DNA from 2 places in the Streptomyces sp. NPDC005302 genome. Region 2 is predicted to be linked to the other one. Evidence: riboswitches for the same ligand, from Rfam matches in the RefSeq annotation. Region 2 holds a riboswitch; the other holds the start of a gene.

Region 1 (3,263 bases), on a different contig from region 2:
CCGGGTCGACGACGACCGGTACTCCCACGTCCGCCAGGAGTTCGGCAACCGTCGTGACGAGGGCGGGCGACGACAACATGCCCGTCTTGACGGCCTGGACGCCGATGTCGTCGACGACACTGCGGTACTGGGCACGCACCGCGTCCTCGGACAGCTCCCAGGCCCCCTGCACACCCACGGAGTTCTGCGCGGTCACCGCGGTGAGCACACTCATCCCGTGGGCGCCGAGCGCCAGCATCGTCTTCAGGTCGGCCTGGATTCCGGCGCCTCCGCCGGAGTCGGATCCGGCGATCGTCAGGACGCGGGGCGGCGTGGTCATACGTGGGTTCCTCTCGGGGTACGGCAACGGGCCCGACGGTGCGAGGTGTTCCGGGCCGCCCTAGGCGCGGCGGCGCAGTCGCAGGGGCGTGTAGAGGGCGAGGGCGACGAGGAACGCGACGTAGTAGGAGAAGTCGGCGCCGTGCAGCGCGTCGGCCACCGGACCCACGTACAGGCCGGTGTCCATGAACGGAACGGCCGCGCCGAACGCGGCGACGAAGGCCAGCAGGGACGGCCACGCCGGGAACGGGCGCGCGGTCTCGACGGCGAGGTCGACGGGGGCACCGGCACGTTCACGGGCGCGGGCGATCCAGTCGACGACGACGATCGCGACGAACCCGGGGATCCAGTAGCCCACGAACAGCAGCACGTTCTGGAAGCGGGCGGTGGTGTCCGCCGCGTGCATCCAGAGCACGAGCGGGAACCCGAGCGCGGCGGCCAGCGCGGCCGCCAGCGCCACGGCGAGCAGTCCGAACGCGCCCGCCGCCCCGCCGCCCAGCAACTCCTCGACACCCGCCGCCGTCTGGTCGGTCAGCACGGACGCGCCCCACAGACCGAGGGCCTGCACGGCGACGAAGGACACGACGAGGCCGAGCAGGGTGCACCAGAACATCCGCGGACGGGAGGTGGCGCGCGGCAGATAGCGGCTGAAGTCACTGGCGTACGGAGCCCAGGACAGTGACAGGCTGAGCGCGATGGTGCTGGTGAGCACGAACGCCCCCATGTGGTCCGCGCCGGTCGCGGAGCCGGTGGTGGCGGGGTGGACGCCGTCCAGCATCCGCCAGGCGATCACGGCGAACGCGACCGCGAGCACGAAGGTCATGACGATCTGCAGGCGGTGGATGGCCTCGTAGCCGAGGACACCGAGTGCCCCCTGCGCCGCCATCATCACGAGCACGCCGACCCAGAACGGCCAGCCGCACAACCGCGCCAGCGCGTCCCCGCCGAACAGCCCGATCAGCGCGTCCCAGGCCACCGAGGACAGCCACTGGAGCAGTCCGGGCAGGGCGACCGCCCGGCCGAACGCGAGCCGGGCGAGCGGGAGTTGGCCCGTTCCGGTGAGGCCGCCCCAAGTGCTCAGGTAGGCGGTGGGCAGGGCCCCGACCACGGTCCCGAGGACGACCGCCGTGAGGGCGGTGCCGAAGTCCAGACCGAGCGCGACGCCGATGGTGCCGGTGAACACGCCCGTCATCGTGAGGTTCGGGGCGAACCACACGGTGAACAGGCGCCAGGGCCCGCCGTACCGGTTGCTCTCGGGGACGGGCTCGATGCCGTGCCCCTCCACCCGCAGATCGCCGGGAGCCGCGGGCATCGACCCGTCGAAGACGATCGGCCGGCTGTCGGCGGGCAGCCCGCCGGAAACATGCGCCAATGGCATGAAAGACATCCCTCCGCCAGTACGAACTGGTTCAGGTTCGACGGGTGTGATCTCAGCCCTCGGACGGGGCACCCCGTGTCCGGTACGACGGACACACTAACCCCATCCCCGCGCTCCTGTGTATGGCGGACCTGCGCCCATCGCTCCGCCCGCTCGGCCTGCTCCGCACGGACCGGCGGACCGGCGGACCGGCGGACCTCCTTCGCGAGGCGGGCCCGGGTCACCGCGAGCGGCCCGCGTCCGCTCGCGCCGCTTCCGCGGCCCCCGGTCGGGCCACCCGCAGCGCGCCGGGTGCCTCCCGTCGGTACTGTCGGAGGTGATCGCCGCCCGCTCTCCGTTCCCGGGTTCCCGGACCCGGGTGGCCGGGCGGAAGGAGGCAGGGCGCCGTGACCGTGATCTCCCTGAAGTCCGCGCAGGTGAACGAGGAGCTGACCCTTCCGTACGCCGAAGCCGGCTACCCCAGTGGTACGCCGGTCGTCTTCGTGCACGGTCTCGCCGACTCCTGGTGGTCCTTCGAGCCCCTCCTTCGACGCCTTCCGCCGTCACTGCACGGGTACGCGCCCACCCAGCGCGGCCACGGCGACGCCGGCCGCCCGCCGGACGGCTACACCCCCGACGACTTCGCGGCCGACCTGGTCGCCTTCCTCGACGCGGCCGGCATCCCGCGCGCCGTACTCGTGGCGGCGTCCACCGGCGGCGTAGCCGCGCGGATCGTCGCCGGCAGCCATCCCGACCGCATCGCCGGGCTCGTCCTGCTCGGCGTCCCCGGCACCCTCGCGGACAAGCCCGCGGCCGACGCGTGGCGCAAGCGCCTGGACGGTCTCGCCGACCCCGTGCCCCGGGCGTTCGTCGAGGAGTTCGTCACCGGCATGACCGCGGCCCCGCTCGCCCGCGGCTTCGTCGAGACGCTGGTCGAGGAGGGCCTCAAACTCCCGGCCCACGTCTGGCAGGAGACCGGGCGCGGTCTCCTCGACGCCGATCTCGGCGCGACCCTCGCGGGCATCCTGGTGCCCACCCTCGTCGTGTGGGGCGAACAGGACCGTTTCCTGACCCGTGACGACCAGCAGACGGTCCTGGACGCGGTCCACGGAGCCGACTTCCTCCCGTACGAGAACGCGGGCCACGCCGTCCACTGGGAACAGCCCGAGCGCGTGGTCGCCGACATCGCCGCCTTCGCCGCACGGATCGCCCGCCCCGGCACCAGCTGAACCCCGGTTCACCGAAGGCCACTTCGGCGCGTCGCACCCCAACGACGGGTGGGCGCAGGGCGCTGACCGGCGACGCCTGACCGAACGGCTTCCTCAAAGGCGTGTGCGAAACTGCCGCGATGACCGCAGAAACGATCACCGCGTCCGCCGCGGGCACCTGGACACTGGGCGACCTCACCGTCAGCCGCGTCGGCTTCGGCGCGATGCGCCTGACGGGCAGCGCGGCCTTCCACCACGGGACGCCGAGCGAGCGCGAGCGTTCGATCGCCGTGCTGCGCCGGGCGGTCGAGCTGGGCGTGGACCACATCGACACCGCCGCCTTCTACTTCTCCTCGCTGCGCTCCGCGAACGAACTGATC
Region 2 (3,263 bases):
CGAGGATCTCTCGGTCCGCTCCGAGCGCGATGCCGGAGGCGGCGATCCACCCCGTCGCGGGCCGCGCCCCGATGCCGACGACCACGGCGCCCGCGGGCACCCGGGAGCCGTCGTCCAGGACCACGGCGCCGGGTTCGACGCGCTCCACGCGCGTGTGCGTGCGCAGTGTGGCGCCGCTGTCCGCGTACCAGCGGGCCATCGGCGCGGCCACCTCGGCGGGCAGTGCGGCGGCGAGCGGCCGGTCGGCGGCCTCGACGACCGTCACCGCGCAGCCGGCCTCGCGCGCGGCGGTGGCGAACTCGGCGCCGATCCAGCCGGCGCCGACGACCACGATGGCGTGCTGCTGGAGCAGGACGGGCCGCAGCCGGTCGGCGTCGTCCAGCGTGCGCAGCAGGTGCACCCCCGGCACGCCCTCGGCGCCGGGCAGCCGGATCGGTTCGGCCCCGGTGGCGACGACGAGGACGTCGTACGGGACGGGTCCGCCGGCCGTGTCGAGCTCGTGGTCCCCGGCGCGCACGCCGAGCGCCTCCAGGCCGAGCCGCAGGTCGATGTCCAGTGCCTCGAAGTCGACGTCGAAGGCGGAGCCCTCGGCCTTGCCGAGCAGGACGGCCTTGGACAGCGGTGGCCGGTCGTACGGCTGATGGGGCTCGGCGCCGATCAGCGTGACGGTGCCCGTGAAGCCCTGCTCGCGCAGGGCGACCGCCGTCTGCACCCCGGCCATGCCCGCGCCGACCACGACGACCCGCCGTGCCGTGGACCCCTGTGCCTTCGCCTGCGTCTGCTCGCTCACCTGATCACCATAGACACCTGACAATTCGTCAGTCAGCGGACGTGCGCGGTGATCTGCTGCACAGGGGCCGTCTCCCGCACCTGTTCGACCACGCTGGTGCCCGAGCCGGCCTGCGACTCCCAGGCCCAGGTCTCCTCCAGCCGCACCCGGCCGTCGGGCAGTTCGGTCACGAGGGACACGCAGTGCCCGGACGAGGTGGTGCCGTCGGCCTTGAGCTGGACGTAGCGGAAGTCGAGGCGGTCGCCCTCGCGGGTCCCGATGAGGTGTCCGCGGACGACGTCGCCGCCCGCGTAGTCGGCCCAGACCGTGCCGTCCGCCTCGCGGTAGGCGAACCGGGTGCGGGTACCGACCTGGCCCGGCGCCTGGTCGGCGACCGGGGCGAGGACGAGGCCGTCGAGCGAGCGTGCCATGGGCGGAGGCTCCCTTACCGAGTCCGTGGAGGGCGGGCTAGGGTGGCCACCGTAAAGCACTCGCGGGAGCCCGTACGCAACGGGCTGAGAGGGAGGCTGGGGCGGCCTCCGACCGTACGAACCTGATCCGGGTCATGCCGGCGAAGGGAGGGTCTGGACGCCCATGTCGCCTACACGTTCGTCCGACGTCCTCGTCATCGGGGGCGGGATCATCGGTCTCGTCACAGCTTGGCGGGCCGCGCAGCGCGGGTTCGGCACCGCGCTCGTCGACCCCGAGCCGGGTGGCGGGGCCGCGCAGGTCGCGGCCGGGATGCTCGCGGCCGTCACCGAGCTGCACTACGGCGAGGAGACCCTGCTCGGCCTCAATCTCGCCTCCGCGCGCCGCTATCCGGACTTCGCGGCCGAACTCACCGAGGCGACCGGCCAGGACCTGGGCTACCGCCGGTGCGGCACGCTGGCCGTCGCGCTGGACGCCGACGACCGCGCCCACCTGCGGGAACTGCACGCGCTGCAGAGCCGTTCGGGGCTCGACTCGGAGTGGCTGACCGGTCGTGAGTGCCGCCGTCTCGAGCCGATGCTCGCGCCCGGGGTGCGCGGCGGGCTGCGGGTCGACGGCGACCACCAGATCGACCCGCGACGCCTCGCGGCGGCCCTGGTCACGGCGTGCGAGCGGGCCGGGGTGAGCATCCACCGCACCTGGGCGGACCGCCTCACCGTCGTCCGTGACCGGGCCGCCGGTGTGGTCACCTCGGACGGCACCGAACTCGGCGCGGGCCAGGTGGTGCTGGCCGGGGGCAGCCTCAGCGGGCAGCTGGCCGGCGTCCCCGACGACGTCCTGCCACCGGTGCGCCCGGTGAAGGGGCAGGTACTGCGGCTGACCGTGCCCCAGCGGTACGCGCCGTTCCTGAACCGCACCGTGCGGGCCGTGGTGCGCGGCAGCCACCTGTACCTGGTGCCGCGCGAGAACGGCGAACTCGTGGTGGGCGCGACCAGCGAGGAGCTCGGCTGGGACACCACGGTGACGGCCGGCGGTGTGTACGAGCTGCTGCGCGACGCCCACGAGCTGGTGCCCGGGATCACCGAGCTGCCCCTCACCGAGACCCGCGCGGGACTGCGCCCCGGCTCGCCCGACAACGCCCCGCTGCTCGGCCCGACCGCGCTGGACGGGCTGCTGCTGGCCACCGGGCACTTCCGCAACGGCGTGCTCCTCACGCCGGTCACCGGCGACGCCATGGCGCACGTCCTGACAACCGGCGAACTCCCCGACGACGTCCGCCCCTTCAGCCCGCGGCGCTTCGGCGCCACCGCCCTCACGGAGCAGCCCGCATGAACATCGTCGTCAACGGAGAGCGGCAGCGGATCGCCGCCGGGACCGCGCTCGACACCCTCGTCGCCACCCTCACCCCGGCACCCTCGGGAGTGGCCGCCGCCCTGAACGAGACCGTCGTCCCGCGCGGGCAGTGGTCGTCCACCTCGCTGGCCGAGGGCGACCGCGTCGAGGTCCTCACCGCCGTACAGGGAGGCTGACCCATGGCCGACGACCCCTTCGTCCTCGGGGGGACGACCTACGCCTCCCGGCTGATCATGGGGACGGGCGGGGCGCCCAGCCTCGACGTCCTGGAGCGCTCCCTCGTGGCGTCCGGCACGGAGCTGACGACGGTCGCGATGCGGCGCGTGGACGCCTCCGTGCACGGCTCGGTCCTGTCGGTGCTCGACCGCCTCGGCATCCGGGTCCTGCCGAACACCGCCGGCTGCTACACCGCGGGCGAGGCCGTTCTGACGGCCCGTCTCGCGCGCGAGGCGCTCGGCACCGACCTGGTCAAGCTGGAGGTCATCGCCGACGAGCGCACCCTGCTGCCCGATCCGGTGGAGCTGCTGGACGCGGCGGAGACGCTGGTCGACGACGGCTTCACGGTGCTGCCCTACACGAACGACGACCCGGTCCTCGCCCGCAAGCTGGAGGACGTCGGCTGCGCCGCGGTCATGCCGCTCGGCTCGCCCATCGGGTCCGGGCTCGGCATCCGCAACCCGCACAACTTCCAGCTGATCGTGGAGCACGCGGG

What was found. A riboswitch is a leader RNA that binds a small molecule or an ion and turns the genes downstream of it on or off. The one in region 2 is predicted to bind thiamine pyrophosphate.
Region 1: linked by a shared signal. The riboswitch ahead of ABZT74_RS21565 (cytosine permease) and the one ahead of thiO (glycine oxidase ThiO) in region 2 are both predicted to bind thiamine pyrophosphate.

The regions. Positions count from the first base shown of each region.
Region 1 is NZ_JBEXGN010000014.1:78,623-81,885, reverse strand. Features, by position in the region: gene thiD (bifunctional hydroxymethylpyrimidine kinase/phosphomethylpyrimidine kinase) at 1-319, opposite strand, end outside; gene ABZT74_RS21565 (cytosine permease) at 380-1,696, opposite strand; TPP riboswitch at 1,688-1,782, opposite strand; gene ABZT74_RS21560 (alpha/beta hydrolase) at 2,083-2,904, shown strand; gene ABZT74_RS21555 (aldo/keto reductase) at 3,024-3,263, shown strand, end outside.
Region 2 is NZ_JBEXGN010000004.1:166,730-169,992, forward strand. Features, by position in the region: gene ABZT74_RS07455 (FAD-dependent oxidoreductase) at 1-790, opposite strand, end outside; gene ABZT74_RS07460 (hypothetical protein) at 823-1,200, opposite strand; TPP riboswitch at 1,253-1,366, shown strand; gene thiO (glycine oxidase ThiO) at 1,364-2,530, shown strand; gene thiS (sulfur carrier protein ThiS) at 2,527-2,727, shown strand; gene ABZT74_RS07475 (thiazole synthase) at 2,731-3,263, shown strand, end outside.